4 regions of the Kitasatospora terrestris genome follow, and region 4 is predicted to be linked to each of the others. Evidence: riboswitches for the same ligand, from Rfam matches in the RefSeq annotation. Region 4 holds a riboswitch; each other region holds the start of a gene.
The links. A riboswitch is a leader RNA that binds a small molecule or an ion and turns the genes downstream of it on or off. The one in region 4 is predicted to bind cyclic di-AMP.
Positions count from the first base shown of each region.

Region 1: it holds a riboswitch for cyclic di-AMP, as region 4 does, so the genes downstream of both, ABEB06_RS21170 (M23 family metallopeptidase) here and ABEB06_RS29730 (glycoside hydrolase family 16 protein) in region 4, are expected to answer to the same signal.
Region 2: it holds a riboswitch for cyclic di-AMP, as region 4 does, so the genes downstream of both, ABEB06_RS11100 (C40 family peptidase) here and ABEB06_RS29730 (glycoside hydrolase family 16 protein) in region 4, are expected to answer to the same signal.
Region 3: it holds a riboswitch for cyclic di-AMP, as region 4 does, so the genes downstream of both, ABEB06_RS36425 (transglycosylase family protein) here and ABEB06_RS29730 (glycoside hydrolase family 16 protein) in region 4, are expected to answer to the same signal.

Region 1 is NZ_BAABIS010000001.1:4,573,300-4,580,718, reverse strand. It holds gene ABEB06_RS21200 (aminopeptidase P family protein) at 1-850, shown strand, start outside; gene ABEB06_RS21195 (hypothetical protein) at 988-2,040, shown strand; gene ABEB06_RS21190 (hypothetical protein) at 2,013-2,759, opposite strand; gene ABEB06_RS21185 (sensor domain-containing protein) at 2,850-3,557, opposite strand; gene ABEB06_RS21180 (GNAT family N-acetyltransferase) at 3,667-4,245, opposite strand; gene ABEB06_RS21175 (hypothetical protein) at 4,305-5,183, shown strand; gene ABEB06_RS21170 (M23 family metallopeptidase) at 5,402-6,196, opposite strand; cyclic di-AMP (ydaO/yuaA leader) riboswitch at 6,207-6,340, opposite strand; gene ABEB06_RS21165 (alpha/beta fold hydrolase) at 6,608-7,419, shown strand, end outside.
Region 2 is NZ_BAABIS010000001.1:2,403,329-2,410,747, reverse strand. It holds gene ABEB06_RS11110 (NYN domain-containing protein) at 1-890, shown strand, start outside; gene ABEB06_RS11105 (C40 family peptidase) at 1,096-2,124, shown strand; cyclic di-AMP (ydaO/yuaA leader) riboswitch at 2,453-2,607, shown strand; gene ABEB06_RS11100 (C40 family peptidase) at 2,618-3,688, shown strand; gene ABEB06_RS11095 (C40 family peptidase) at 3,833-4,876, shown strand; gene ABEB06_RS11090 (hypothetical protein) at 5,002-6,207, shown strand; gene ABEB06_RS11085 (carbohydrate kinase family protein) at 6,298-7,212, opposite strand; gene ABEB06_RS11080 (glycosyltransferase 87 family protein) at 7,266-7,419, opposite strand, start outside.
Region 3 is NZ_BAABIS010000001.1:7,985,866-7,993,284, forward strand. It holds gene ABEB06_RS36410 (SpoIIE family protein phosphatase) at 1-531, opposite strand, end outside; gene ABEB06_RS36415 (pseudouridine synthase) at 685-1,614, shown strand; gene ABEB06_RS36420 (AurF N-oxygenase family protein) at 1,702-2,595, shown strand; gene ABEB06_RS36425 (transglycosylase family protein) at 2,614-3,780, opposite strand; cyclic di-AMP (ydaO/yuaA leader) riboswitch at 3,784-3,940, opposite strand; gene ABEB06_RS36430 (peptidylprolyl isomerase) at 4,223-4,888, opposite strand; gene ABEB06_RS36435 (class I SAM-dependent methyltransferase) at 4,965-5,582, opposite strand; gene ABEB06_RS36440 (helix-turn-helix transcriptional regulator) at 5,785-6,648, opposite strand; gene ABEB06_RS36445 (alpha/beta fold hydrolase) at 6,813-7,419, shown strand, end outside.
Region 4 is NZ_BAABIS010000001.1:6,477,245-6,484,663, reverse strand. It holds gene ABEB06_RS29745 (NADP-dependent oxidoreductase) at 1-577, opposite strand, end outside; gene ABEB06_RS29740 (GTP cyclohydrolase II) at 762-1,433, shown strand; gene ABEB06_RS29735 (hypothetical protein) at 1,519-2,343, shown strand; gene ABEB06_RS29730 (glycoside hydrolase family 16 protein) at 2,420-3,808, opposite strand; cyclic di-AMP (ydaO/yuaA leader) riboswitch at 3,812-3,974, opposite strand; gene ABEB06_RS29725 (family 16 glycosylhydrolase) at 4,086-5,360, opposite strand; gene ABEB06_RS29720 (glycosyltransferase) at 5,366-7,234, opposite strand; gene ABEB06_RS29715 (NAD(P)-binding domain-containing protein) at 7,231-7,419, opposite strand, start outside.

The sequences.
Region 1 (7,419 bases), 1.9 Mb from region 4:
GGAGTTCCGCGAGACCCTCGCCGAGCTGCGGCTGGTCAAGGACGAGTTCGAGATCGCCGAGCTGCGCTTCGCCTGCGAGGCCACCGCGCGCGGCTTCGAGGACGTGATGAAGGTCCTGGCGACCGCCGGGCCCACCTCGGAGCGGCTGATCGAGGGCACCTTCTTCGTCCGCGCCCGGGTCGAGGGCAACCACGTCGGCTACAGCACCATCGCCGCGGCCGGCCCGCACGCCACGATCATGCACTGGGTGCGCAACGACGGCCAGGCCCGGCCCGGCGAGCTGCTGCTGCTGGACGCCGGCGTGGAGACCCGCAACCTCTACACCGCGGACCTGACCCGGACCGTGCCGGTGAACGGCACCTTCTCCCCGCTGCAGCGCAAGATCTACGACGCGGTGTACGCCGCGCAGGAGGCCGGCATCGCCGCGGTCAAGCCGGGCGCCGCCTACCGCGACTTCCACCACGCGGCGCAGCGGGTGCTCGCCGAGCACCTGGTCGCCTGGGGCCTGCTGGGCGACCTGACGGCGGACGAGGCGTTCGCCCGGGGCCTGCACCGGCGGTGGACGCTGGCCGGCACCGGCCACATGCTCGGCCTGGACGTGCACGACTGCGCCGAGGCCCGCACCTCCACCTACGTGGACGGCACGCTGGAGGCCGGCATGGTGCTGACCGTCGAGCCCGGCCTGTACTTCCAGCAGGAGGACCTGACGGTACCGGAGGAGTACCGCGGCATCGGGGTGCGGATCGAGGACGACATCCTGGTCACCGAGAGCGGCAACGAGAACCTCTCGGCCGGCCTCCCCCGGCGGGCCGACGAGGTCGAGGCCTGGCTGGCCCGCCTGCGCGGCTGAGCCGGCCCCGCTGGCGCCGCGCCCGCCGCCGCCTGATGGTTGGTCAGGACGGCGCCGGGGAACCGCCCTGCCGACCGGATCGATAGGGTTTCGGCGGCTGACGGGCCGGGCCGGGCCGCGACGGGGAGGCGGGGACGATGGAGCTGGAGCGCGGCGGGGAGCCGGTGCCGGCGGTGAAGTTCGGTCTGGGCGCGGTGGTCGCCGCCGGGCTGGTGGGCATGGCGCTGTACGCGTCGGCGAGCGGGCACTGGGCGGCGGCGCTCGGCGGCGGGCTGATCGTCGCGGCGACGTTCACGGTCGGCGGCGGGCTGGTCGGCTTCCTCTTCGGGGTGCCCCGGCTGCTGACCAGCGGCGCGGCCGCGCACCCGGACGACCAGGGGGCCACCTCCACCGCCGGGTACGCCCCCAACACCAACCTGGAACAGGTCTCCGACTGGCTGACCAAGATCCTGCTCGGCGCCGGGCTCACCCAGATCGGCACCCTGCCGCACCGGCTGCGGGAGCTCGGCGAGTGGCTGTCCCCGGTGGTCGGCGGCGCGGCCGGCGACCGCGGCGGCGCCGCCGGGTTCGTCTCGGCGCTGGCCGTGTACTACACCGTGGTCGGCTTCGTGGCCGGCTGGCTGCTGACCCGGCTGCTGCTGGCCCGGGCGCTGACCGCCGCCGACCGGCAGACGCTCGCCGACTCGGTCGCCAAGACCGTGGTCGCGGCGCCCTCGCTGGGCTTCGGGCCGGAGCGCGTCCGCGAGCTCTTCGAGACCGGGGTGGAGGGGCTGCGGGTGCAGGCGCTCGCGCTGCTCCAGGGCGCGCCGGACGCGCGGAACGTCGACCTGATCACCCAGGCCATCGACCGGCACCTGTCGCCGTTCGAGCTGCTGCAGGCGCTGCTCGCCGCCAAGGCCGCCGCCGGGCTGCCGGACCTGGGCGAGGCCGACCGGGCCGCGCTGCGCTCGGCGGTCGCCTACAAGCTGCGCAACACCCGGACCGTCCCGCCGTACTCGCGCCGCCGGGCGGTGGCGGAGGACGTCCTCAAGCGGCTGCCGGAGACCGCGGCCGCGCCCGCTCTGATCCCCACCCAGGCGCAGGGCGAGGCCGAGGCCCTGATCCCCACCCAGGCGCAGGGCGGGGCCGAGGCTCTGGGCCGGATCCCGGCGCGGAACGGGGATCAGCCGGAGGCGGCGGCGAAGGACTGAGCCCGGGGCCTGCGGGCCTCCCGCGCCGGGGTGCGCAGGACCAGCAGGCGGTGCGGACGTGCCCCGGGCCGGGCCGCGGGCACCTCGCGCATCTCGGTGGCGATCCGGTGGCCGCCGAGGGCGGCGCGCAGGCCCGGCAGGTGGGGGCAGCGGCGGCCGGTGCCGTCGTGCAGCGGGTAGACCCGGACCTCGCCGCCGGGCCGGGTGACGCGCGCGAGTTCGAGCAGGGCGGCGAGCTGGGCCTGCGCGGAGAACACCTCGGGGTAGGCGAAGAGCAGGTAGGAGCTGAGGGTCAGCGCGAAGGTGCGGTCGGCGAACGGCAGGCGGGGCAGGGCGGCGGCGATGTAGCGCTCGGGGTGGGCGGCCCGGTCGGCGGTGAAGATCCGGCGGGCGCGGTCCCAGCTGCGCAGGTACTTCTCCGGGGAGCGCCGGTCGGCCGGCAGGTACCGCCCCGGGTCGGTGCGGGCGGCGGCCTCGGTGGCCCGCCGCCCGGCCCGGGCCAGCTCGGCGAGGACCGGGGGCGGCAGCGCGTACACCGGGTCGGCGGCGATCACCTCGCAGCCGAGCTGCCGGGCCTCGGCCGCCAGCCCGGCCGCGCCGCCCGGGCAGTCGAGCACCGGGCCGCCGACCGCACCCAGCCGACTGCGGGTCAGGCCGAAGAGCCGGCAGTACTCGTCGAGCGGACGGGAGGTGATCAGCGTCGGCGCCTGGTGGTCCATCACGCTCCTCGGGCGACTCGCGGGCGACCGCTTCATCGGACCACGGCCCGTCGGCCGCCGCACCCCGGACCGGGGCGGGGTGACCGCCGGTCAGCGGGCGCCGAGCAGGCCGCGTATCGCCAGGCGGCTGACGTTGGTGACGCCGCGGATGATCTGCGGGGTGAGCAGGACCAGCAGCACCCCGAGCAGGGAGACCCCGGCGATCTGCCACGGCTCGGTGACGTAGGCGTGGTGCTCGACGCCGGCGCGGTCCGTGTACTCGTAGAGCTGGTACCCGGGCCAGGGCGTGTAGCGGGCGAACACCCAGTGGTAGAGCGGGTAGAGCGCCAGCGACCAGCCGACCGTCAGGAAGACCACCGACAGCGTGAAGGAGAGGATCGCCCAGGGCAGCATCAGCACCTGGTAGAGCGCGGCGCGCCAGCCGGCGCCGTCGGCCAGCCGGGCGGTGACCGCACCCCAGAAGCCCTCGCGCTCGGGGCGGACGGCGGGCGGGGCGGTCACCTCGGTGTCGAGCATGGTGCGGGCCCGCTGCCGGTCCAGCGCGCCGAGGCCGCGGGCCAGGACCAGCAGCAGCGCCAGCACCGGCAGGCCCAGCGCCGTCACCACCAGGCCGAGGCCTGCGCCGAAGAGGGCCACGGTCACCACGAACCCGGCGATCGCCACCGGCAGGCCGGTGAGGGTGAAACCGAGCTCGCGGTAGGTGCTCGCGGCGAACGGGGCGCGCCAGAAGGCGGGCCGGTGCGGCCCGGCCGGGCGGGTGCGGAAGGTGTCGGCGCGGTGCAGCGTACTGGTCGTCATGTCGGGCCCCTCGGCGTCGTGACTGCTCACGGTGCAACGGTGCCCGAGCGGGGAGGGTCGGCGGAATGAAGCCTGCTGCCGACTTCGGGGTGGGGTTGTCCCCACCCCCTCAGGTGGTGCGGGCTGCCGCCCACTCCGGTTCGAGCAGGGAGTACTGGAGCGAGTCGCGCCAGCTCCCGCCGACCCGCAGCTCGTGCCGGATCCGGCCCTCCAGCCGGAAGCCGGCCCGCTCCACCACCCGCGCGGAGGCGGTGTTGTCCGGGTCGATGCGGGCGGCCAGCCGGTGCAGGCCGAGCGTCCGGAAGCCGAACCCGCAGAGCAGTTCGGTGATCTCGCCCGCGTACCCCCGGCCCCAGGTGTCCCGGCGCAGCGCGTACCCGACGAACGCGGCGGTGTCCCCGTCCCGGGTGAACGCCGCCTGCCCGATCGGCACCCCGCCCTCGCCGTCGTCCCCGGCGTCGGCGAGCGGCACCACCGCCAGGCGGTAGTAGGTGCGCGGCTCGCGCTCCGCCTCCTCCAGGTAGTGGCCGATCTGGTCGGCGCACTCCTCGACGCCGCGCGGCTCGAACGGCAGGTACCGGGCGGTCTGCGGGTCGCCGAAGACCGCGTGCAGCGCCTCGGCCTCCTCGGGCGTCTGCCGGTACTCGCGACAGATCAGGCGCGGTCCCGTCAGCCGGATGAGTTCCATGGGCCCCGACCCTACCGCCGCAGGTGAGCGGGGTCGGCGGAGCCGGTTACCGTACCTGGGTGACTGACGAGGACCTGCGGCTCAGCCCGCGCACCCGCACCGCCGAGCTGCTGGCCTGGGCCGGGGAGGAGGGCCGCCCGCCGGTGCCGGACGGGGCGCTGCGGACCGTGCTGACCCTGCTGGAGCTGGGCGGCGCCCGGCTGCACGACGGCTACCCCGAGCTGAACTCCGCCCAGCTGGAGCAACTGCTTTACGAGCGCCTGTACCTGTACGTGCAGCCGGTGGACGAGCCCGGGGCGTACGAGGCGTACGGCGAGGCCGTCCGGCTGCTGATCGACCGTCAGCGGGCGGCCCGCCGGCTGAACGCCAAGCGGTGGGAGCGGCTGCACGAGGAGGCGGAGTGGCAGGGCGAGGTGCTCTGCGGGCTGCTGCGCCGGGCCGACCTGGTCACCTGGCCGCGCCTGTACACCCTGCTGCTGCGGGCCGACGGGATCGACCCGGCGGACGGGGGCGCGGTGCGGGCTTGGCTGGACGGGTTCCGGGAGCTGCCGGAGGAGGAGCGGCTGGGGCGGTACGCGACCGCGCCCGGACTGGTGGCGGCCGAGGGCCAGGAGGAGTGGGACGCGGCGCGGCTGCTGCTGGTCGGCATGGCGACGGACGGCGCGCGGCGGCTGCTGGAGCAGGGGCTGATGCAGCGCAGCTACCGGAACCTGGCGGAGCTGACCGCGCGCGGGCTGCCGATGCCGGAGGAGCTGGCCGGGGACTTCGACGGGTTCGAGGCCGCGGTGGAGGCGGAGGCGCTGCGGCTGTACGGGGAGTGGACGAGCCCGGGGCTGGCGGCGCTGCTGGTGGCGGAGTACCCGGACCTGGCGCCGGAGCCGGGCCCCGGGGACATCGAGGCCTACCTCGCGGAGCGGGACGAGCCCGGCGAGGGCTGAGCCGGGAGCGGGCCGGACGGCACCGGACGGCGGCGGGTGGCCGCGCGGAGGGCGGAACCCGCGAGCGGTCCGGCGCCGTCCGGCCGGAGGGGCCCTGCGCACGGAGCGGACCGGGCCGGACAGAGCCTGCGCACGGAGCCGGTCAGGGCGGGCTCCGGGCCGGGTCCGACGGGCCGGGCGCGGGGAAGGGGCCGCGGCCCGGCTGCCGTCGGGAGCGGCTACGGGGTGAGGCCGTGCGATCCGAGCCAGGTGAGCGGGTCGATCGGGGCGGCGCCGTCGGGGCGGACCTCCAGGTGGAGGTGGGGACCGGTGACGCCGGTGACGTTGCCGGTGGCGCCGACGGTGCCGAGCACGGTGCCGGTGGTGACGGGGCCGGCCGGGGTGGTGATCCGGGCGAGGTGGCAGTACCAGAGCTCGGTGCCGTCGGGCAGGGTCTGGATCACCCGGTAGCCGTACGGGCCGGACCAGCCGGCGGAGGTGACGGTGCCGCCGGTGACGGCGGTGACCGGGGTGCCGGTGCGGGCGGCGAAGTCGAGGCCGGTGTGCAGGTGGGCCCAGTGCGCGCCGGCCTGGGCGAACTGCGCGGCGAGGCGGTAGCCGGTGACCGGCAGGGCGTGGTCGCCGAGGGGGACCGCGGCCTCCTGCGCGGCGCGCCTGGCCTCGGCCTCCTGGGCGGCGGCGATCCGGGCGGACTCGTCGGCGGCGGTGCGCCGGCCGTCGGCCTGCTGCTGGATGCGGGCGGCGAGGGCGAGTCCGGGGTCGGCGGACAGGACGGTCCCGGAGGCCTCGTCGGGGGCGGTGACGGAGGGGGCGGCGGGTGCGTCCGCGGCGTGGCCGGCCGGGGCGGCGGCGAAGCCGGTGGCGCCGAGCGCGGCGGTCATCGCGGTGACGCCGAGCAGCGGGCCGGTGCCGCGGGACTGCCGGGGCAGCCGGTGCCGGGTGTCGTGCCCGGTCGGGTGGTCGAGCAGGCTGGTGGCTGCGCCGGAGCTGTCAGCGGTCTGGGTGGACGCCACGGGGGCGCACTCCTTCCTTCCCTCTCGCCGACCGGGTTAGCTGACGGGTTCGGAGGTGGAAGGTCTCCTACGGCCGGTGGCCCGGGGGCCTGGCCGATTCACCCCAGGGAACGTGGTTCCCCGGCTCCTGGGCGCGCCCGCGAGGGGGCGGCCCGGTGGATTAGGCGACCGCGCGCGGTGCCGTGTGGGTACGGCGTTGCCGACCGCGCTGCGTTATCAAACGTTAATCCTATGGACCCCCTGTTTCCAAGCGTCTCGGGAGAGGCAGTGATGCCCTCCTGACGACCTGTGGGCGATTTGTGATGATTCGACGGGCCCGACGGAGGGGTTGACGGCTAAGGCTATTAGCCTTAGCTTTATGGCTAACAGCAATCGGCACCGCCGACGCACGCAGCCCGCAGGAGGCCCGCGATGAGCTCCACGACCACCCCCACCCGCTTCTTCGACGTCCCCGGCGGCCGGATCGCGTTCGACGACACCCCGGGCGAGGGACTGCCGGTCGTCCTGCTCCCGGGCATGCTCGACCAGCGGGCCGCCTACCGGCACCTGGTCCCGCTGCTCACCGCGGCCGGCCACCGGGTGATCACCATGGACCTGCGCGGCATGGGCGAGTCCTCGGCCGAGTTCGTCGACTACTCCCCGGCCGCGATCGCCGCCGACCTGCTCGCCCTGCTCGACCACCTGGGCATCGAGCGGGCCGTGCTGGCCGGCAGCTCGTACACCGGCGCGACCGTGGTGAAGGCGGCCGGGCTGGCGCCGGAGCGGGCGGCCGGCGTGGTGCTGATCGACGCGTTCATCGAGAACCTGCCGCTGAACGCCTTCCAGAAGGCGTTGTTCGGCGTGGTCGGCCCGGTGGTCAAGGCGTTCCCCGGGGTGTGGGGCACGCTGCAGAAGTTCTACTTCCCGACCGAGCGCCCGGCCGACTTCGACGCGTACCGGGCGGGCCTGTCGGCGATGCTGCGCGAGCCGCACCGCAAGGTCGCGCTGGCCGGTTACCTCTCCGGCGACTCGGCGCCGGTCGGCTGGTCGGCGGCGGTCCGGTGCCCGGCGCTGGTGCTGATGGGCACCGAGGACCCCGACTTCCCGGACCCGGAGCTGGTGGCCGACCGCCAGGCGGCGGCGCTGAACGGCCGCAAGGTGATGATCGAGGGCGGCGGCCACTACCCGATGGCCGGCCACCCGCAGGCCGTCGCCGCCGCGCTGCTCCCGTTCCTGGCGGAGGT
Region 2 (7,419 bases), 4.1 Mb from region 4:
AGGCGGAGCTGGCCGAGGCGCGCGGCGCGGCCCGGGCCGAGCAGGAGCGCCAACGGGCGGACGCCGAGGGGGTGCGCCGCGAGGTGGAGTCGCTGCGCAAGCGGGTGCGGACGCTGGAGAGCGACACCCGGCGGGCGCAGGCGGAGGCCCGCAAGCTGCAGGCGGAGCTGGACGCGGCGCGGACCGCGGCGGCGACCGAGCGGAGCACCGCGGAGTCCGAGGCGCGCCGGCTGCGGCACCGGGTCTCCGAGCTGGAGGCGGCGGTGGAGGCCGGCCGCCGCTCGGCCCGCGAGGGCCGCTCGGTGGAGGACATGCGGCTGCGGCTGCTGCTGGACACGGTGCTGCAGTCGGCGCAGGGCCTGCAGCGGGAGCTGGCGCTGCCGGTCGCGCAGATCCGGCCGGCCGACCTGGTGGAGGCGGTGGTCCCGGGCTCGGCCTCGCCGAACGACGTGGCCCGCCGGGGCCTGGCGGAGGACGACCCGGCGCTGCTGGACCAGCTGCTGGCCATCCCTCAGGTGCACCTGGTGGTGGACGGCTACAACGTGACCAAGACCGGCTATCCGACGCTGCCGCTGGAGCAGCAGCGGCTGCGGCTGCTGGGCGGGCTGGCGATGCTGGCCCAGCGCACCCAGGCCGAGGTGACCTGCGTCTTCGACGGGCAGGACCTGGACGTGCCGGTGATCATGGCGCCGCCGCGCGGGGTGCGGGTGCGGTTCAGCCGGACCGGGGAGACCGCGGACGAGCTGATCCGCCGGCTGGTGCGGGCCGAGCCGGAGGGCCGTCCGGTGGTGGTGGTCTCGGCCGACCGGGAGGTGGCGGACGGGGTCCGCAAGGCCGGTGCCCGGCCGGTCGCCTCGGTGCTGCTGCTGAATCGGTTGTCCCGGAGCTGAGCCGGGCTCAGGCGCTCCGTCGGTGCTGGTCGGGGCGCCCGGGTGGCCGCGATGTGTCGATCGCGTGAAGCCCGCCCGGGTTGGGAAGTTCGTGGGGGTGGGGGAGTGGCGCGGGAGCGCCGAGTTCACTAGGGTCTGGCGTCAAACCTATTTTCCGGACTATCGCCCGAACGGGTGAGTCCAGCTGGAAGAAGGAGCTACACCCTTGGCCTCCCACCGCCGTCCCAAGCAGCCGAGCCGTGCGCGGGTCTCCGTGCTCACCGCTGCCGCCGCGACCGCGGTCGCCCTGTCGGCCCAGGTGAGCGCGCACGCCGCGCCCGCCCAGCCGAACAAGGACGAGGTGAAGGCCCAGGTCGACAAGCTCCTCGAGGAGCAGGAGCAGGCGGCCGAGAAGTACAACGGCGCCAAGGAGCGGGCCGACCAGCTGCACAAGCAGGCCGACCAGCTGCAGGACCAGATCGCCCGCAGCCAGGCCCAGATGACCGACCTGGCCGGCGGCCTGGCGGCGGTCGCGGCCGACGAGTACCGCACCGGCGGCGTCGACCCGTCGATGCAGCTGATGCTCTCCACCGACCCGGACAAGTACCTGGCGCAGGCCTCCAGCTTCGAGCAGGCCGCCAACACCCAGGCCGACACCCTCCGGTCGCTCAAGGACCAGCAGCGCCGGCTGGACCAGCAGAAGCAGGAGGCCGCGGCCGTCCTCGCCGAGCTGGACAGCTCCACCCAGGCGCTGAACGACGCGAAGAACCAGGTCCAGGAGAAGCTGAAGGAGGCCCAGAAGCTGCTGAGCAAGCTCAGCGCCGCGGACCGGGCCGCTATCCTCGGCGGCGGTGCCGCCGCCTCCCGCAGCGACTCCCGCTACGACCTCTCCAGCCTGCCGCAGCCCGGCGGCTACGCCGGTGTCGCGGTCAACGCGGCGATGGGCAAGCGCGGTTCGGCGTACGTCTGGGGCGCCACCGGCCCGAGCACCTTCGACTGCTCCGGCCTGATGGTCTGGGCGTACAAGCAGGCCGGGGTCTCGCTGCCGCGCACCTCGCAGTCCCAGGCCTCGGTCGGCACCGGGGTGCCGCTGTCCGCCGCCCAGCCGGGCGACCTGGTCATCTACTACGGCGACGCCCACCACGTGGGCATGTACATCGGCAACGGCCTGGTGGTCCACGCGCCGCGCACCGGCGACGTGGTGAAGGTGATGGCCGTCGACACCCTCCCGATCAAGACCATTCGTCGGGTCTGACCGTTTCGCCCGGCTCCTGACGGGCCGTGACACGCCCGGACGCGTCGAGATCGCCCTGTGATCTGCGACACGTCCGGGCTTCGTGTTTTCCAGGCTTATGATGCGAATAAATCAGCGGTCGGTAACTGCGTGATCACAAGCGGTCATATTTGAAATCGAAATTGAGCCTCTTTCAGATTTTTTTCTGACAAGGATTTGAACGGATCACGGTTGGGTTACTAGGGTCATGCCTCGACCGCCGTGAAGTCGATCGCCCAGCCCGGGCGACGGCGGTGGTCGCCGCCGAGTCCGTGAAGCAGCGGGGCAGCTGGTCTGCCGCGGGGAAGCCCTTGCGGGGGTGCTGTGGAACGGAGCCGGGGAACCACCAGTTCCTCCGGGGTGAATCGGCGCCAGGACGGCCGCGCGAGCGGGCGGGGAGGCGTCGTAGGGCAGCTCTTCGCCCGAACCCGTCAGCTCACCTGGTAGGCGGTGTGAGGAGAAGGAGTCCGCCTTCGTGGCGTCCCATCGTCGTCCCAAGCCCGCCGGCCGCGCCCGCATCTCGATCCTGACCGCCGCTGCCGCCACCGCGGTCGCGCTCTCCGCCCAGGCCGGTGCCCACGCCGACCCGGCGCCGACCAAGGACCAGGTCAAGCAGCAGGTCGACGAGCTCAACGAGCAGGCAGAGGTCAAGACGGAGGCGTACAACGCCGCCGTCGAGAAGCAGCAGACCCTGCAGAAGCAGGTCACCCAGCTCCAGGACCAGGTCGCCCGCCAGCAGGCCCAGGTGACCACGGTTCAGGACACCCTGGCCGGCATCGCCGTCGAGCAGTACCGCACCGGCGGCATCCCGCAGACCGTCCAGCTGATGCTCTCCAGCAACCCGGACGTCTTCCTCGGCGAGGCCGGCCGCCTCGACCAGGTCGGCGCCACCCAGGCGGACCTGCTGAAGGCCTTCAAGGACGAGCAGGGCAAGCTCGACCAGCAGCGCAAGGAGGCCGAGCAGAAGCTCGGCGAGCTGGACTCGACCACCAAGAGCCTCAAGGCCGGCAAGGAAGAGATCCAGGGCAAGCTGGCCAAGGCCCAGGAGCTGCTGAACTCGCTCACCCAGAAGGAGCGCGAGGACCTCGCCGCCGCCGAGGCCAAGGCCGCCGCCAGCTCCCAGGCCGCCGCCGAGCGCGCCTCGCGCGACACGCCCCGGGCGGACCTGGCCCCCGCCAACCTGCCGGCCGGCTCCGGCTACGCGGCCGCCGCCATCGCCGCCGCCCAGTCCAAGCTGGGCAGCTGGTACTCCTACGGCGCGGCGGGCCCGTCCACCTTCGACTGCTCCGGTCTGATGCAGTGGGCGTACGCCCAGGCGGGTGTCTCGATCCCGCGCACTTCGCAGTCCCAGGCCGGCGCGGGCACCAGCGTGGGCAGCAACATCGCCAACGCCAAGCCCGGTGACCTGATCATCTACTACGGCGACCAGCACCACGTCGGCATGTACGTCGGCAACGGCCAGATCATCCACGCGCCGCACACCGGCGCGCAGGTCCGCTACGAGTCGGCGACCGCGATGCCGATCAACCGGATCGTCCGGGTCTGACGCCCCGTGACTCCCGGAGGGCCCGGCACCCCACAGGGTGCCGGGCCCTTCGCGCACCGGTCGGACTTCTGTCCGATTTGGGGTCAAATATTCGGTGGTGGAGGGGTTTGGACTAGATCGGGGCGACTCGCTAGCCTCTGGCCCATGTCACTGCACCGCCGCCCCACTCTGCCGGGCGTCCAGCGGCTGGCCTGCGCGCTGGCCCTCACCGCAGCCGCGACCAGCGCCATCGGCGTGACCGTCACCCCGGCCCAGGCCGAGCCGACCAGCAGGCAGGACGTCAAGGCCCAGATCGACCAGATCTACGACGAGGCCGAGCAGGCCTCCGAGAAGTACAACGCGGCCCAGGAACTCCAGCGCAGGCTCCAGGCCGAGACCTCCGCGCTGCAGGACCAGATCGCCTCCGGCCAGGAGGAGCTCAACCTGCTCCGCCAGGACCTCTCCGCGGTCGCCGCCGCCCAGTACCGCTCCGGCGGCATCGACCCCGGCGTCCGGCTGATGCTCGACTCCGACCCGGCCGGCTACCTCGCCCGTGCCCGCTCCCTCGACCAGGCCGTCGAGCGGCAGAACGAGACCCTGCGCCAGGTGCTCGACCGGCAGGGCCGGCTCGACCAGCGGCGCGCCGAGGCCACCGGCAAGCTCGCCGAACTCGACCGGGTCCGGCAGACCCTCGCCGAGTCCAAGGACGAGATCCGGCAGCGGCTGCTCAAGGCGCAGAAGCTGCTCGACGGCCTCGGCACCGCCGAGCGCGCCCGGATGGCCGCCGACGACGCCCGCGAGGCCGAGCAGCGCGCCACCCGCGGCACCGACCGGCTCGACCTCGGCACCCTGCCGCCCTCCTCCGACCGGGCCGCCGTCGCGCTCGCCGCCGCGATCAGCAAGATCGGCTCCCCCTACGTGTACGGATCCACCGGCCCCCGTGCCTTCGACTGCTCCGGTCTGATGTACTGGAGCTGGAGGCAGGCCGGAGTGACCCTGCCCCGCACCTCGCAGGCCCAGGCCTCCGCCGGCCGGCGGATCAGCCTCGCCGAAGCACGACCGGGAGACCTGGTGATCTTCTACAGGGACATGCACCACGTCGGCATGTACGCCGGCGGCGGTGTCGTCGTGCACGCGCCCTACCCGGGCGCGCGGGTGCGGTACGAGAGCGTCAACGCGATGCCCGTCACCGGGGTGGTGCGGGTCTGAGCTCCACGGATCCCGCGGCCGACGGCCGGCCCGCCCCCCGACCGGGGGCGGGCCGGCCGCTGCTGTCGCGCCGCGCCGCCCTGCTGCTGGCCGCCGGCGGCCTCGCGCAGCTCTCGCTGCCCCGGGTGACCGCCCCCGCGCCGGTCGGCGCCCCGCTGCCGACCGTGCCGTCCCCCGCCGGCCCGACCGGGTCGCCGTCCGGTCCGGCGGCCGGCTCGTCGCTCGGCCGGGCAGAGCTGGAGGCGCTGCTCGCCGCCCGGGCGGCCGCGCTGCGCACGGGCGACCGGGCGGCGCTGCTCGGCGGCTCCGCGCCGGGCGCGGCCGAGGCGCAGGCGGCCCTGCTCGGGTGGACGGCCGGGGTGCCGTTCGCGGAGCTGGCCTACCGGGTCGGGCCCTCCTTCGCCGAGCCGGGCCCGCAGGCCGCTTCCGCCTCGGTGCCCGTGGAGCTCGCCTTCCGGCTCGCCGGCGTCGACGACCACCCGGCGGTGCTGCAGCGGAAGGTCGACCTGGTCCGGGACGGCGGGCGCTGGCTGGTGGCCGGCGAGGAGCCGGTCGGGTCGGTGGCCCTGTGGGACCTCGGCGGGACGGTGCGGACCGCCTCCGGCAAGCGGTGCCTGGTGCTCGGGACGGCCGATGCCGCCGAGCTGGGCGAGGTCGCGGGCCTCGCCGACCGGGCCGTGCCCGCGGTCAGCGAGGTCTGGGGCGCCGGGTGGGGCGGGCACCTGCTGCTGGAGCTCGCCGAGACCGAGGAGCAGTTCGCCCGGCTGCTGGACGTGCCCGCCGACACCTACCGGGGCATAGCCGCGGTCACCCTGGCGATGGCGGGCGCGCCGGTGCGGACGCCGGCCGACCGGGTGCTGGTCAACCCCGAGGCCTACCGGGACCTGAGCGAACTCGGCCGGCGGGTCGTGGTCACCCACGAGGCCACCCACGTGGCCACCCGCGCCGACACCCGCGCCTGGACGCCGCTGTGGCTCTCCGAGGGCGTCGCCGACTGGACGGCGTACCGGGAGAGCGGGCGGACCGCCCGGCAGATCGCGCCGGAGCTGGCGGCCGAGGTCCGGGCCGGACGGGTGCCGACCGCCCTGCCGGACGACGCCGCCTTCGCCGCCGGGACGGCCGGGATCGCGCAGGCTTACGAGATGTCGTGGCTCGCCTGCGACCTGGTCGCCCGGCAGCACGGAGGGGCGACGCGCCTGGTGGCGCTCTACCGCGCCGTCGCCGCGGCCGGGTCGGGCCAGCTGGAGAAGGCGTTCCGCACGGAGCTGGGGATCGGCGTCGCGGAGTTCACCCGGCAGTGGGCCAAGGACCTGACCGCCCGCCTCGGCTGACCACGGGCGGCTGCGGTGCCGGCTGCCGCCGGATCTCCGGTACCGGCTGTCGCAGGCCCAGGGCGCCCGGCGGGTGGTCCGGGGCGGGGGTCAGGCGGTGTTCAGGAGGGGTTCGAGTTCGGCCGCGGTGATGAAGCTGGTGTGGGTGCCCGCGGTGGTGCAGGCGTGGGCGCCGGCCAGGGTGCCGGCGCGCATGGCGGTGGCGTGGGGGCGGCCGGCGAGGTGGGCGGCGAGGAAGGCGGCGACGAAGGAGTCGCCGGCGCCGTTGGTGTCGACGATCGGGAGGCCGGGGTCCAGCGCCGGGTGGTGGCGGACGGTGGGGTCCTCGCGGGTGAGCAGGTAGCTGCCGTCCGCCCCCGCGGTGGCGACCACGACGCGGGCGACGCCGTCCGCGAGGATGCCGCGCATGACCTCCTCCGGCCGGCCGTCGCAGCCGGCGGCGGAGAGGAACACCAGGTCGGAGCGGAGCGCGTACCAGCGGTGGTGCTCGCTCAGGCCGTCCCAGGCGTGCAGGTCGGTGGAGGAGCTGAGGCCGAGCGCGCGGACGTCGTCGTACATGTCGCGGGTGACGCCGGTGATGGAGAGGTGGACGTGCCGGGCGCGCCGCAGGTGGGGGAGGTGGAACGCGCGGGGCAGCCGCAGGTCGGCCGGGTGACGGCCGTCGTAGAAGGAGAACCGGCGGCCTTCGGCGTCGACCAGGTTGACCCCGCGCGGGGTGCCGGCGGGGGAGACCAGGTGGCTGAAGTCGAGGCCGCGGCGGCGGTACTCGGCGAGGACGAGTTCGCCCTGCGGGTCGTCGCCGAGGAAGTCGATCAGCTTGGTGCGCAGGCCGAGGGCCTGGCAGCCGAGGGCCACGCCGTTGCCGGTGTGGCCGACGTAGTCGACCACCGGTGGGACGCCGACGGAGTCGCCGGCGGGGATCTCCAGGGAGTCGACGCGGACGATGGTGTCGACCCCGACGCCGCCGGCGACCAGGACGTCGTACGCGATCTCGTGTTCGGGCATGCCGAAGATCGTGCCAGCGCGCCCACCGGGCCCGCAAGAACTTGCTGAAACTTTCAGGTGGTGGCTCGCCCGGCCGGCTGGCCCAGGTCGTCCAGCAGGGCCTGCTCGTACGCGATCCCCGGGCGGACCGGGTAGCCGGCCACCGGCTCGACGGCCGGCAGCACCACGGTCGGGTCGGCGTCGGGGCGGCGGGTGGAGCGCCACAGC
Region 3 (7,419 bases), 1.5 Mb from region 4:
GTTGATCTTCGCCAGCGCCTCGTTCAGCCGGACGAAGCGCAGCTGCGCGTCGTACACCGCCATGCCCACCGGGGACTGGGTGAAGAATCCGTCCAGCACCGCCAGGTCGGCCTGCAGCCGGCGCAGCGCCGTCACGTCCGAGGCGACCGCCAGCACCAGGGGCCGGCCGTTCGGCCCGGCGATGGGGTGGGTGCGGAACTCCAGGTTCACGTGGTGCCCGCTGCGGTGGCGCACCGGGAAGACACCGGACCACGCCCGGCCCTGCAGGATGTCCCGGAACAGCGCCAGCACCTCCGGCCGCTGCTCGGCGGTGACCAGCAGCTGTGCGGCCGGCGAGCCGACCGCCTCGTCCGCGCGGTAGCCGAGCAGGGCCTCCGCGTCCGGGCTCCAGTGCAGGATCAGGCCGTCCTCGGCGATCAGCGCCGTGGCGATCGGGATGGTCAGCAGGCCGTCGAAGGCCTGCTCGTCGGCTCCGGCGAGGGCCGGGTTCCGGCGGGTCTGGGGGATCCTGCCCTGTTTGTCGGTGTCCATCGGCCACCTGCCGCTCACTGGGCGCTCCGCCCTGCCATGTTCCCATGGCGGCCCGCCGCTGTCCCGTACGGAGCCGAAGGCGTTCCGGCCACCGGGCGGCGCCGCGCGGTGGGTAGGGTGGGCGGACGGGTCGAGCGGCGGGAGTGGTGGACTGTGGGGCGCAGGTCAGGGGTGCCGGCGAGCCCGCTGCCGCAGCGGGACGGCATCGACCCGGTCCGGGTCAAGCTGCCGCAGGAGGGCCCGTGGCCGACGGCCGCCGACTACCTGCGCGAGCGGTACGGCCGCGCCGTCGGACCGGACCGGGTGGCCGGGATGCTGGCCCGCGGCGAGTTCGTCGCCGCCCACGGCCCGATCGACGCCGACACCCCGTTCACCCCCGGCGGGTACCTGTGGTTCCACCGCGAGGAGACCCCGTACGAGGAGCCGGTGCCCTTCGAGGTGGAGGTGCTGTACCGCGACGAGCGGATCGTGGTCGCGGACAAGCCGCACTTCCTCGCCACCACCCCGCGCGGCTCGCACGTCACCGACACCGCGCTCGCCCGGCTGCGCCGCGACCTCGACCTGCCCGCGCTCAGCCCCGCCCACCGGCTGGACCGGCTGACCGCGGGCGTGGTGCTGTTCGTCGCCGATCCGCGCCACCGGGGCGCCTACCAGGGCCTGTTCGAGCGCCGGCTGGCCCGCAAGGAGTACCGGGCGGTGGCCCGCCACGATCCCGCGCTGGAGCTGCCGGCGGTGGTGCGCAGCCGGATCGTGAAGGTGCGCGGCGAGATGGCGGCGTACGAGGTGCCCGGCGAGCCGAACGCGGAGACCCGGGTGGAGCTGGTCGGCCACCGCGCGGGCCTGGCGCTCTACCGGCTGCTGCCGCACACCGGCCGCACCCACCAGCTGCGGGTGCACCTCAACCGCCTGGGCGTGCCGATCCTGCACGACCCGATCTACCCCGTGGTGCGGCCCGCGTCCGAGCCGGAGGACTTCGGGGCGCCGCTGCAACTGCTGGCCAGGTCGCTGGAGTTCACTGATCCGGTGAGCGGGGAGGAGCACCGCTTCCGCAGCCGCCGCGCGCTGGCGGGGTGGCCCGGGTAGACGGGTTCTGCGCGGTGTATTGACGGTGGGTCTAATAACTTCTACCGTCGCGGCACGGGACACGTACGCGCCGCGAAGGAGATCCCCATGCCCGAGACGACCCGCCTGCGCGACCGCGAGCGGACCGCCGAACGCCTGCTCGCCTCGTCCGCCAAGCTCTCCTTCGACCCGCTCAAGGACGTCGACTGGGACTCCGCCCCCGAGCCCGGCCGCTACTACTGCCCGCCCCACCGCCTCTCGCTCTACGGCACCCCGCTGTGGGAGGAACTGGACGAGGAGCGGCGGATCGAGCTCAGCAAGCACGAGACCGCCTCGATCGCCAGCGTCGGCATCTGGTTCGAGGAGATCCTGATGCAGATGCTGCTGCGGCACTCCTTCGACCAGGACCCGACCTCCGCGCACGTGCAGTACGCGCTGACCGAGATCGGCGACGAGTGCCGGCACTCGGTGATGTTCGCCAGGATGATCAGCTGGATGGGCGTCCCCGCGTACGGCGTGCGCCCGGTGGCGCACAACCTCGGACGGCTCTTCAAGGCGATCTCCACGCACAGCCAGACCTTCGGCGGCACCATGTACGTCGAGGAGATCCTGGACGCCTTCCAGCGCGAACTGATGGCCGACGAGACGCTCCAGCCGCTCACCCGGCAGGTGTCCCGGATCCACGTCATCGAGGAGTCGCGGCACATCAGCTACGCGCGCGAGGAGCTGGTGCGGCGCCGGCTCGGTCCGGTCCGGCGCCGCTACGAGCAGCTGTTCATCGGTCTGATCGTCTACTTCGCCACCGTCAGCCTGATCCACCCGCGCCTGTACCGCGCCGTCGGCATCGCCCCCGAGGTCGGCAGCGCCGTCGCCAAGGCCAACCCGCACTGGCGGGCCACCAAGGTGGAGATGGCCGCCAAGGTGATCGGCGTCCTCGACAGGGCCGGGCTGGTCGGCCGCACCAACCGCTGGCTGCTGCGGGCCGCCGGCGTCATCCACTGACCGGCGGCCCGGCGGCCCCTACTTGTCCAGCTCGAGCACCAGGCCCGGCTTGAGCAGGTCCGGGTTGTCACCCACGACCTGCTTGTTGGACTCGTAGAGCCCCTTCCAACCGCCCTGCAGGCCGTTGTTGCGGGCGATGGACGCCAGCGTGTCGCCCGCCGCCACCGTGTACGCCTGCGGGGCGGCGGCCGGCGGGGCCGTCTCGGTGGCGGGAGAGCTCGGCTGCGCGGTGGGCGCGGCCGGAGCGGTGGCGTCGGCGCCCGGGACCGTCGGGGTGGTCGGACCGGTCGCCGGCGCCGTCGGGTCGACCGGCGGCGCCACCGGCAGCGTCGGGGCGCCGGTGATCGGAGCGGTCGGGTCGACGGTGACCGGCGGGACGGTCGGGGTCCCGGTCGGGTCGGTCGGCAGGGTCGGCGTCGTGGTGACCGGCGCGGTGGGAACCGTCGGGTCGACCGGGACCACGGGAGTCGCCGGAGTCGCCGGGGCGACCGGCGCGGTGGTGGCGGGCGCCGTGATGCCCTGCGCGTCCCGGGCGTCCTGCGCGGCCTTCGCCGCCTTCGCGGCGGCCGAGCTGACGTGGTGCTCGTACACCGAGCGGTGGCTGGTCCAGAACCAGCCGCCGTCCTGCTCGTACCAGTACACGCTGTACACCGGGTCCCAGCCCGGGAGGCCGGAGAAGACCGGGGTGGTGTGCGCGGCGGGCAGCGAGCCGTCCTGGGCCGCGTTCACCATGTCGACGCCCCGGCTGCCGCGCAGCGAGCCGGTCTCGTCCGCCGAGTCGTTGACGTCCACCACGCCGGTCACGCCGTCCCGGGACAGGCCCGCCTGCTGGGCGCAGGTGCCCCAGCCGCCCTCGCCCTCGGCGGCGAGCACCCGCTCGGCCACCGCGATCTGCTGGCTGCGGGTCGCCTTGTCCGCGCTCGGCGCGAACTCGGTGCCGCCGTACGCCGCCCAGGTGGAGTCCGTGAAGCGCAGGCCGCCGTGGTAGCCGTCGCCGGAGTCCGCGCTCCAGTTGCCGCCGGTCTCGCAGCCCGCGACCTTGTCCCAGACCGGCGTCGGCGCGGCCTGCGCCCCGGTGGCGGCCAGCAGGGGCAGTGCCAGGCCCACGCCCGCGATACTCGCGACAGCGATGGCCTTCTCCGCCTGGGTGGGGCGGCGGTGCCGACCCGGGCCCGTGAAGAGCATGAGGACGTCCCTCTCCGCACGCCTGCGAGGTGAGCTGTCGGGTTCGGACCGGGAGGTGGCCCGGCCGCCGGGAGGCGGCTTCACCCCGAGCCGTCGGGGACGGCGACTGACCTGGTTCCCCCACCCCTGCCCCAGGTGGTGTGTTCGGCATCCCGGGAGCGCGGCGGACAGGGCTCGGCGTTTCCGCGCACGGGGCCCGCGTGTGCGGGCTGCACGGAGACTATTCAACCCGGGCAGCCAATCACAAGCTCATACCGCCCGGATCACGGCCCCGTCACGGGCCGTCCGCCTTCGTCGCCCACAAACCACAGCCTCCCCACAAGCCCCGTCCGCACACCGCCGCCCCGCGCGGCCGTTCGAAACTCGCTTGCGCGAAGCTCGAACCACGGTACGGTCCGGCCGCTGACGCCAGGTCGGCGGCCGGAGGTATGTGTCGGTCCGGTCAGCGCTTGGTGATGGCGACGTGACGGATGTTCACCGGCAGGGTGGGGAAGCCGTCGCCCGGGTTGTTCTGGTCGTCCTCGCCGCCCGCCGCGATCCTCTGCAGGACGTCGAGCCCCGCCGTCACCCGACCGAACGGCGTGTAGGCGGGGGAGAGCTTGGTGTCCTTCCAGACGAAGAAGAACTGGCTGCCGTTGGTGTTCGGGCCGGCGTTGGCCATCGCCACCGTCCCGGCCGGATAGGTGGCGCCCTCCAGGTTCTCGTCCGGGAAGGAGTAGCCGGGCCCGCCGCTGCCGGTGCCGGTCGGGTCGCCGCACTGCAGCACGAAGATGCGCTGGGTGGTGAGCCGGTGGCAGTGGCTGCGGTCGAAGTAGTCGTGCTCGGCCAGGAACCGGAACGAGAACGTGGTGCACGGCGCCTTGTCGGTCAGCGCCTTGAACGTGATCGCGCCCTGGGAGGTGCGCAGCGTCGCGCTGTACGGCTTCGCCGCCCGCTTCGCGTCGAACACCGGGATGCCCTTGAAGTTGTCGGCCGGGACCGCCGGGGTGTAGCTGCAGGCGGCGGACGCCGCGGGGCCCGCCCCGGAGGGCTGGGCGGCGGCGGTGCCGGACAGAGCGAGCGGCAGGGTGGCCGCGGCGGTGAGCAGGGCCAAGGACTTGCGGTTCACGGATCGACCTTCCGGGTGGAGTTGGCGTGGACCCGTCATGCATGCCCCGTCCGGTCGGCCGCCAAGCGTGCCGGATTCACCCGCGACGCAGGCGCACCAGGGTGTCGATCGCCTCACCCGGCGTCCCGTCAGGACGGGTCGCAGGGCGGCGGACCCGCTCCGCCCGAACGGCCGTCAGGCCGCTGCCGGCGAGGGTGGCGAGGATCTCCGGCAGGCGGTACAGCACCGCCGGGTCCTGCGGCCCGCCCACGCCCCCGGCGAGGTTGGTCGAGTCGTGACCCACCACCAGCAGCGTGCCGCCCGGTGCGACCGCCCCCGCCGCGCGCACCAGCACGGACGCGAACTGCCCGGCGGGCAACTGCAGGTATGCGATCAGCACCAGGTCGTACCCGGCCGCCTCCGGCTCGTACCGCAGCACGTCCGCCTCGACCAGCTCCACCCGGGCGCCCGCCTCCGCGGGCAGCGCGGCGGCGAGCGCGCGGGCGCGGCCCAGCGCGACGGGGGAGAAGTCCACCGCGGTCACCCGCCAGCCCCGGGCCGCCAGCCACAGGCTGTTGCGGCCCTCGCCGGCCGCCAGGTCGAGCGCCCGCCCGGGCGGCAGGTCGGCGGTCTCCGCGGCGACCCAGCGGTTGGGCTCGGTGCCCCAGACCAGCTCCGAGCTGCGGTAGCGGGTGTCCCAGGCGCTGCTGTCCAAGGCGTGCCTCCGGTGCGGTGCTCGTCGGGAGGTCGAGCCTATCCGGCGGGGGAGCCGGCGGCGCGGAGCCGGCGGACCCGGCCGGGCCGGGCCCGCCGCCGAGCACCGGCAGCAGGCCGCCGACGCAGGGAGGGGCGCGGCGTGCGGGTTCCGTGCGCCGGTGCAGGAGTCGGAGGCCGATGAAGCGGTCGGGGTGCGGGGGCTAGGAGCCGCGGGAGGCAGCCTCGGCGCAGTGCCGGTGCTCGGGGCCGAGCGCGCGCAGCAGGTCGAGGGCTTCGGTGCCGCCGGGCGGCGGGGTGAAGACGCGCAGGCGCTGGTCGGCCGCCGGCGTCGCCAGCACCTCGCAGTCGAAGACGATCCGGCCCAGCTCGGGATGGACCAGCCGGTACGGGTGCGAGGTCCGGACCGCCACCTCGTGCCGCTCCCAGAGCGCCGCGAACTCCTGCCCGGCGGCCGAGGCCCGGAGCCGGGCGAGGAGGGCGCGGGACGCCTCGTCGGTGCCGCGCCGGACGACCGCGGCGCGCAGGTCGGCGACCAGCTGCCGGGCGTACTCCTCGTGCTCCTCGGCGGCCAGGCGATCACGCACCACCCGGTCGGAGAACCAGCGCAGCACGATGTTGCGGTCCGGGCGGGCCACCGAGCAGACGCAGCCGAACAGCGCCTGCGCCAGCTCGTTCTGCGCCAGCAGGTCACCCAGGTCGCTCAGCACCTGCACCGGGACGCCCTCCAGCCGGTCGAGCAGGTACAGCAGGCTCGGCCGCAGGTACTCCCCGGCCCGGTCGGCCTCCGGCGGGCGGTGGCCGGCGAGCAGGTACAGGTGGTCGCGCTCGTCGACGCCCAGCCGCAGGGCCCGGGTCAGCGCGGCCAGCATCTGGTCCGACGGCTGCGGGCTCCTGGCCTGCTCCAGACGCACGTAGTAGTCGGCGGACATCCCGGCGAGCACGGCCACTTCCTCGCGGCGCAGCCCGGGCGTGCGCCGCCGCGGCCCCTCGGGCAGCCCGACGTCCCGCGGGCCCAGCCGCGTCCGGGACCGGCGCAGGAAGTCGGCGAGCTGATCGCGGTCCATCCCCATGCCGGTAGTGATACCACCGCACGCCGGGCCCGGCGCCACCCGTTTGCCAGGGACCGCCAATCCCAGGAAGAGCGCTCCGCTCCCCACCCGACGGCGGCCGACGCACAGTGGTGACGTCCCGTCAGGCCGGCCCGTACGAACCGAACGGTGGTCACCCGATGAAAGCGTCCCTGCTGGCAGTACCCGGCGCCCGGCTGCGCCACCTCGTCCGCGGCTCGGGCCCCGTGCTGGTGCTCGTCGCCGGCGGCCACGGGGACGCCACCGCGACCGAGGCCCTCGCCGACCGCCTCGCCGACCGGTACACCGTCCTCACCTACGACCGCCGCGGCCTGTCCGGAAGCACCGCCGACCGGCCCGGAGCGAGCCCCCGCACGCACGCCGACGACCTCTCCCGGCTGCTCGCCGCCCACACCGCCGAGCCCGCCCACGTCTACGGGAGCAGCCTCGGCGCGCTGATCGGGCTGGAACTCACCGCCCGACACCCCGGGCAGGTCGCCACCCTCGTCGCCCACGAACCGCCCGTCACCCAGGTCCTGCCGGATCCCGAGCGGGCCGCCGCCCTCAGGGACCTGCGCTCCGCCGAGGAGGCCTTCGCGGCTGACGGAACCGCCCCGGCCCTGCGCAGGTTCGCGGAGCTCGTCGGCATCGACCCGAGCGACCGCGAGCCGGAGGTCGAACTCCGAGCCCCGGGCCCGCAGCAGCGGGCGAACGCAGCCTTCCTGCTCACCCACGACACCCCGGCCGTCCGTACCCACCGGCTCGACC
Region 4 (7,419 bases):
CCGGGCCCTTGGAGTCGACGGGGGTGGCGCCGAGCGTGCGCACGTACGCCGCGCTGATCCCGCTCGCCGTGCCGATCACCCGCAGCCCGCGGGCCCGGGCGATCTGCGCGGCGGCGGTGCCGACGCCGCCGGAGACGCCGAGGACCAGGAGGGTCTGCCCGGCCCGCAGGCCGAGCTGCTCGAGCCCGCCGTACGCGGCGGCGCCGGCCACCGGCAGGGCGGCGGCCTGCGCGAAGCCCACCCCGACGGGCTTGCGGGCGGTGGTCCGCGCGGCGAGCAGGGTGTGCTCGGCGAACGCACCGGCCGGGGCGATGCCGAACACCTGGTCGCCGGGCGTGAAGCCGGTCACCCCCGCGCCGACCGAGAGCACCACGCCGGACGCCTCGGTGCCCATCACCACGGGGAGTTCGCCGCCGGTGCCGAACAGGCCGCGCCGCTTCTTCCAGTCCGCCGGGTTGACCCCGGCCGCCCGGACCGCGACCAGCAGCATGCCGGGGCCGGGGTCGGGCACCGGCCGGTCGAGGAACTCCTGGGTCTCCGGTCCGCCGTACTCCACGAACCCGAACGCCTTGGACATGCCGCCTCACCTGGGTCGCCTGCACCGTCCCTGTCCAGCCTCGGGGGTACCGGTGGGTAACGCGGGGCCGCTGGGCCGAAAGAGGTTGTTCAAATTGGAACAACGGTGTAGCGTCAGCCCGGCACGATCGGTTCGAATTTGAACCACAGGCTTCGGGCCACACCCGCGCACCACGGAGGACGGAATGACGAACATCGAGACCGCCCGGGCGATTCCCGGCGCCGCCACCGTCCGCGCGCGCGTCCGCATCCCGCTCACCTTCCCGGACGGGTACCGGGTGGAGGCCGAGGTCACCACCTTCCACGGCCTGGCCGACGGCGCCGAGCACCTCGCCCTGGCCCTCGGCGAGCCCGAGCCGGGCGGCACCCCGCTGGTCCGGCTGCACTCCGAGTGCCTCACCGGCGACGTCTTCGGCTCCGACCGCTGCGACTGCGGCCCGCAGCTGCGCGAGTCGGTCGAGCGGATCGCCGAGGCCGGCGGGTACCTGCTCTACCTGCGCCAGGAGGGCCGCGGCATCGGCCTCTACAACAAGCTCGACGCCTACGCCCTGCAGGACCAGGGCCTGGACACCTACCAGGCCAACACCGCGCTGGGCCTGCCCGAGGACGGCCGCGACTACACCGCCGCCGCGCAGATGCTGGCCACCCTCGGCGCCCCGGCGATCCGGCTGCTCAGCAACAACCCGGACAAGGCCGGCCAGCTCGCCGACCTCGGCGTCACCGTGACCGAGCGCGTCCCGACCGGCGTGCACCTCTCCCCCAGCAACGTCCGCTACCTGCGGGCCAAGGTCGAGCACACCGGCCACTCGATCGCGCTGGACCTCTCCGTCCCCCTCCCGCACAGCCGCACCGCCTGACGGCCGCGGACCGGCCGCCCGTCCGTCCGTCCGCGAACGCCCCTCGACCAGGGGGGAACTGACGGGTGTTCTATGATCTCGGCCCATGACGGGACAACGTGGATCATGGCCGGGCGGGAGCGGCGACCCGCTGGTGACCAGGGCCGCCGAGCCCGACTGGACCGCCATGGCGGAGCGACACCAGGAGGAGCTGCGGCGCCGCAAGCACCTGCGCGTCGCGGCGGCGGGCGCCGTCGCGACGGCGGCCATCGGCGGTCTGGCCGTCCTGGTGGTGCCGGGCGGCTCGGGCGGCGGTCCGGCCCGCCCGGCGGCAGCGGCCGGGAGCACCGGCGCCTCCGCCGTCGCCCCGGCCCCGGTCGGGGGCCCGCCCTCCGGCTCCGCGGAGCCGTCCCCCGCCTCCACCGGCGACCCGGCCTCGGCGTCGCCCTCCGCGACCGGCGCCACGCCGGGGTCCGCCCAGGCGTCCGCCGGCTCGGGACGCCCGACCGCGCCCGCGACGAAGGCCCCGCCGGGCGGTGCGTCCTCGCCGACCCCCGCGCCCAGCGCGACGCCCACCCCGGAGAAGTCGCAGACCTCGACCCCGCCGCCCGGCAAGCCGTACACCCCGGTCCAGGTCTGCGGCAGCGGCTTCGCCGTCATCGACTCGCACTCCCTCGGCGCCGCCACCGTGTACCTGCTGTACAAGGGCGCCACCGGCGACAACTGCGTCACCACGATCGCCGGCAGCCCGAGCGGCCCGGTGCCGATGAACGCGACCCTGGCGGTCAAGGGCGGCACCTCGACCGGCAACCCGGGCAGCTTCACCTACTACGCGGGCCCGATCATCAAGCGCGCCCCCGACACCTGCGTGCAGTGGGGCGGCTCCTTCGGCGGCACCTCCTGGACCAGCGGCTGGACGCACTGCGGCTGAGCCCCGCCGGGAGACCTCGCGGCAGTGCCCCCGGACCCCTGCGCGGGTCCGGGGGCACTGCCGCGACGCCGGGAGGCTAGGAGGCCTTCCAGTAGCGCACCGAGTCGACGGCGATGTCGGCCGAGCTGCCGACCGCCGGGACGGTGCCGTCCAGCGCGGTCTCGGACTGCAGCACCCAGTGCATCGGCGTGTTCGGCACCCGCGAGGTGGAGTGGCCGATCAGCTTGCCGTCCAGGTAGAACTTCAGGTCGTTCGGCTGCCACTCGATCCGGCTGACGTGCCAGTTGCCGGCCGTCTTGATCCCGGTGGAGTAGGCGTCCTGGTCGCCGCCGGAGGTGCCGTTCTGGCGGTGCATGAAGGCGGAGACGTTCCCGCACAGGTCGCCCTCGGGGAAGTCGATCTCGCCGTCGCCGGGCCAGCGGTCGGAGTCCGGCCAGAGCAGCCAGGCCACCTTGTAGCCGGCGGCGCAGCTCGCCTTCCAGGTCACCTCGTAGGTGCCGTAGGTGGTGTTCGCCGGCAGCTTCGGGGTCGGCGCGGCCACCCAGGTGCCGGTGGAGTCCCGGTTGAGGTGGATGTTCAGCTGGCCGTCGGCGATCGAAAGGGCCTTCGCCGGGTTGTAGGTGCCGTTCTTCGAGGTGTCCTTCCACCCGGACGGGTAGGCCCACCACTTGGCGTCCACCGCGGCCGGCAGTCCGGAGCAGTGGCTGTTGGCGATCGGGCCGTTGGAGGAGCAGCCGGTCCAGCTGCCGAGCGGCACCGAGCTGCCGGTGAAGTCGTCGGAGAAGGTCAGCGTGCCGGAGGCGCTCGGGTCGGCGGTCGCGGTCGGCGTGGAGGTCGCCGTCGGCGTCGGCTTCGGGGTCGCGAACGGCGACTCGGACGGCGACGGGGTGGGGGTCGGGGTCGGCGCGGCCGTCGGGGTGGGCGACGCCGTCGGGGTGGTGGGCGCGGCCGTCGGGGTCGGGGCGGACGACGGGGTGGCGGCCGGAGTGGGCGTGGCGGTCGCCGTCGCGCTGGGCTGCGAGGGGGCCGGTGCCTGGGCGGCGTCGGCGTTGACCGTCAGCCGCTTGGCGGGCAGGTTGTGGTAGCCCCCGGAGAGGTCCTGCCAGTAGCCGAACACGGTGAACTCGCCGGCCGGCAGCGTCCGGCTGTCGGTGGTGAGGGTGTAGCCGTGCTGGCACACCCGGGTCCGGCCGCTCGACCCCGGGAAGTCCAGGTTGTTGCCGGCCGCGTCGCGGACCGCGACGCCCACCGAGCGGGCGGTGACGCAGCGGTCGGCGTGCACGGAGAGGCTGGCGGACGCGGCGGTGCCCGCGGTCATGGAGGTCGGTGCCAGCCGGTCCTGGATCACGGTCGTCCCGGTGGCGGCGTCGGCGGAGCCGAGACCGGTGAAGGCGATTCCGGCGACGACGGCCAGGCCGGTCGCGGCCACCGCGCCGACCCGGGCAGGTGTGGCGGAGATGCGCATGGGTGCAGTCCTCTGCGACGCCTGCGAGGTGAGCTGTCGGGTTCGGGCCGCACGAGTGGCCCGGCCGCCTGCGGGACGGCTTCACCCCGAGCCGTGGCAGCCCCGGGGAACGGGAATGCCAGGCGTACTACCTGGTTCCCCCGCTCCCGTCCGGCTCGAGTTCCGAGGTGCCGCCGACCGGGTGGACGGGATTAGGCGCCCCGGTGACGGTGCCCGCTCCCGGCGGGCGTCCGAGCACCCTAGCCGGTGGACGCGTACAAGACAATTGAACACCCGATCAGGACGGCCGCTGCCAGACCCGCACCCAGTCCACCTTGAACGTCGCGGTGTCGACGTCGGCGGGCGGCGGGACGGGGTAGCCGACCGCGAGGTTGATCAGGATCTCCATCGGGACGTTCGGGATCTTCTGCGGCTCGGTCACCCGGAAGCGCTCGACCCCGTCCACGTACCAGGTCAGCGAGGTCGGCTCCCAGTCCACCGCGAAGACGTGGAACCCGGCGGGGAAGTCCACCGGGCCGTAGCGGTCGGCCTGGTGGGTGTCGCTCCCGTCCGGCTCCGCCCAGTGGACGGTCATCTGCACCGAGCGCGCGTCCGAGATGAACTCGGCGACGTCCAGCTCGGGCGGGACCTTCCGGGCCTCGGGCAGCAGCCAGAACGCCGGGAACATGGTGTCCTCGTCCGGGACCCGCAGCGCCGCCGCGAAGTAGCCGTAGGTGAAGGTGTGGCGCGGGGGCGCGTCCCAGGAGTCGCGGCCGGTGGTGATCATGCCGGAGGTCCAGGGGTAGACCTTGCCGTCGGAGCCGACGGTCCTGCGGCGCTCGGCCACCAGCTGCGCCTCGCCATCCGCGACCTTCACCTGGGAGGGCAGGTACCACTCCAGCTCGTGGTTGCCGGCGTTGGTGCAGCCGTCGTCGTTCCAGTCGTAGCAGGTGGCCCAGTCGGCGCGGTCGAGCCGGGAGCCGAGGAAGTCGTCCTCGAAGACCTTCTTCCAGGGGCCGGGTGCGGTCGGGACGGACAGGTCCACGCTTGCCGTGGACCGTGGCGCCGACAGGCCGATCGGCATGGCCGAGGACCCTCCGCAGGCCGTCGTCAGGGCCAGCAGTCCGGCCGACCCCAGGCCGGCGACCCGGCGCAGCCGGCCGTCCGGCGCGGCCTTCTCCCCCGGCGGCTCGGCCGGTCGCGGCCCCGGCCGGCGCATCCGCTCCCGGTCGAGGACGGCGGCGACCAGCACCAGCAGCGTGGTGAGCACCGCGAGCGCGGCCGTCGCGCGGGCCACCGTGAAGGCCCGGGCCAGGTAGAAGGCCTCGGCGACCAGCGCGGTCAGCGCGAGGCTCAGGGCCACCGAGAGCACCGCCCGCTCCAGCGTGTCGAGCGGCAGGCCGCGCCGGAGGGTGAACGGGTGGACCAGCCGGACCAGCGCCAGACCGGGGCAGACGACGAGGAAGGCGGCGGTGACCGCCAGCCGCAGCAGGTCGGGGCCGGGCAGTGCGGTGCAGGCCAGCGCGGCCCAGCCGGACAGCGCGAGCCAGCCGCGGCGGAGGAGCCGGTCCATGGGAATCACCCTCCTCCGGTGGATCCGGCCGGTACCGGGTTCGGCACGAACCGGTAGACCACGGCGTCGTCGTTGCGGTAGACCACAGTGAAGCGCCGGGAGAGGTCGGCGGCCTGCTGCATTCGGCCGATCGTGTCGGCGGGCAGCAGGCCGGTGAGGTAGGTCTCGGCGGCCTGGCCGCGGGTCAGGATCAGGTAGGCCGGGACGCCGGGCGGGGTGTTCTGCAGCGAGTCGAAGATGCCGGAGAGCGGGTCGTGGGACAGCTCCCGGACCTGGTCCGGGGTGCCGCGGAACAGCTCGTTCCTCGGGTGCAGGTCGTAGTCCTGCGCGGCGCCGGGGAGGGTTCCGCTCAGGGTGACCACCAGGGCGCCCGGCGGCGCCGTCGCGACGGCCCGGCGGACCGCCTCCGCCTCCTGGGTGGTGAAGTAGTTCATCGCCTCCTTGCTGTAGTAGCCGAAGAACAGCCCGCCGAGCAGGGCCGCGGACACCGTCACCGCCACCGCCGCCCGCCACTTCGGGTGCGGACCGGCCGGCAGCAGCAGCGCCGCGATCAGGAACGCGGTGGACGGCAGCGCGACCAGGTACGCCCGGAAGACCATCTCCCCGCCGTAGGGGTTGGCCACCACCAGGGGCAGCGGCGCGACCGCCAGGATCGGGACGGCGGTGTGCCGCACCCAGGGCCGGCGGATCACGCAGAGCAGCGCGAGGCCGAACACCGCGGCCGACAGGCCCCGGTCGATCCAGGCCACCAGCACCTGGCCGGGCGCCGCCGCGCCGAGCCCGACGAAGCCGGAGACCAGGTTGCCGTCCGGCGAGAGCAGGGCGTCGACGAGCGAGTGGATGTTGGCGGCCAGGTAGGGGCGCGCCACGGTGAGGTCCCACAGCACCGTGAGGACCAGGGCCCCGGCCAGCGCCGGCAGCACCGTCCGGCGGTTGCGCCTCGGGATCGCCAGGCCGAGCAGCGCGGCGACCAGCATCACCGGGGTGAGCTGGTGGGAGGAGGCGATCACCGCCTCCAGCACGAACACCGGGACCAGCAGGATCCCCAGGCCGTGCCCCTTCGACGGGTCCGCGCCGTGCCGGGCGGCCATCGGGTCCGCGCCGCCCCCGCCGGGCGAGGACCGGGCGGGCAGCCGCCGGACCACCAGCGCGATCACGGTGACGTACAGCAGGAACGCGAAGGCCTGCGGGGCGAAGTAGTCCTGCCCGACCCAGGAGCAGGAGTAGAAGATCCACACCGCGCCCCAGACCAGGGTCCGGTTGCGGGTCACCGCGCGGTAGAGCAGCAGCAGCGGGGCGAGCAGCAGGGCGTTGGTGACCGGCGGGGCCCACGCCGCGAAGCCCAGGATCGAGTGCTCCCCGGTCACCCGCAACAGGAGGCCGCTCAGCACGAAGAAGCCCGGCCACTGGTTGTAGATCTCGAAGCCCTGGGCGTCGGGGACCGGCCCGTTGTGCCGGATCATCGCGTCGACCACGGCGACGTGCTTCCACGCCCAGGCGTAGCGCAGCGTCGGGTAGAGCAGCGTGGGCGTCGCGTGGATCATCGCGATCAGCCCGAGCACGTACCCGGTCAACTGACCGGTGCGGGTGCGCCGGTTCGCCAGGGAGAGCGCGAAGCCGACGGTCAGCAGCCCGACGGCCACCCAGTACAGCGGCGGGAGCACCTGGAGCAGGCCGAGGTCGCCCATCCGGTCCAGCGGGACGTTCCGCAGGGCCAGCAGCCACAGGCCGACGGAGAGCGGCAGCAGCGCGTACGAGGCGTACACCGCCGCGCGGCGGCCCCGCGAGGCCGCGGGGGCCTCGGGCGGGGCCGTCGTGGCGCTCCGGCCGGTCGCGCCGGCCGTTGTCGCCGTCCGCCGGGACAGCGGGCTCACCTGCGCCGTCCTCCCGTCCCGCCGGCCACCGCGGCGCTGATGGTGCGGGCGGCGAATCCGGTGCCGGCGACGAAGCGCTGCACCGGGCCGAAGGTCGCGGCGGCGGACAGGCCGGTGAAGTACAGGCCCGGGACCGAGGCCTGGAAGTCCGCGCCGAGCAGCGGCGCCCCGCGGGTGCGGCGGAC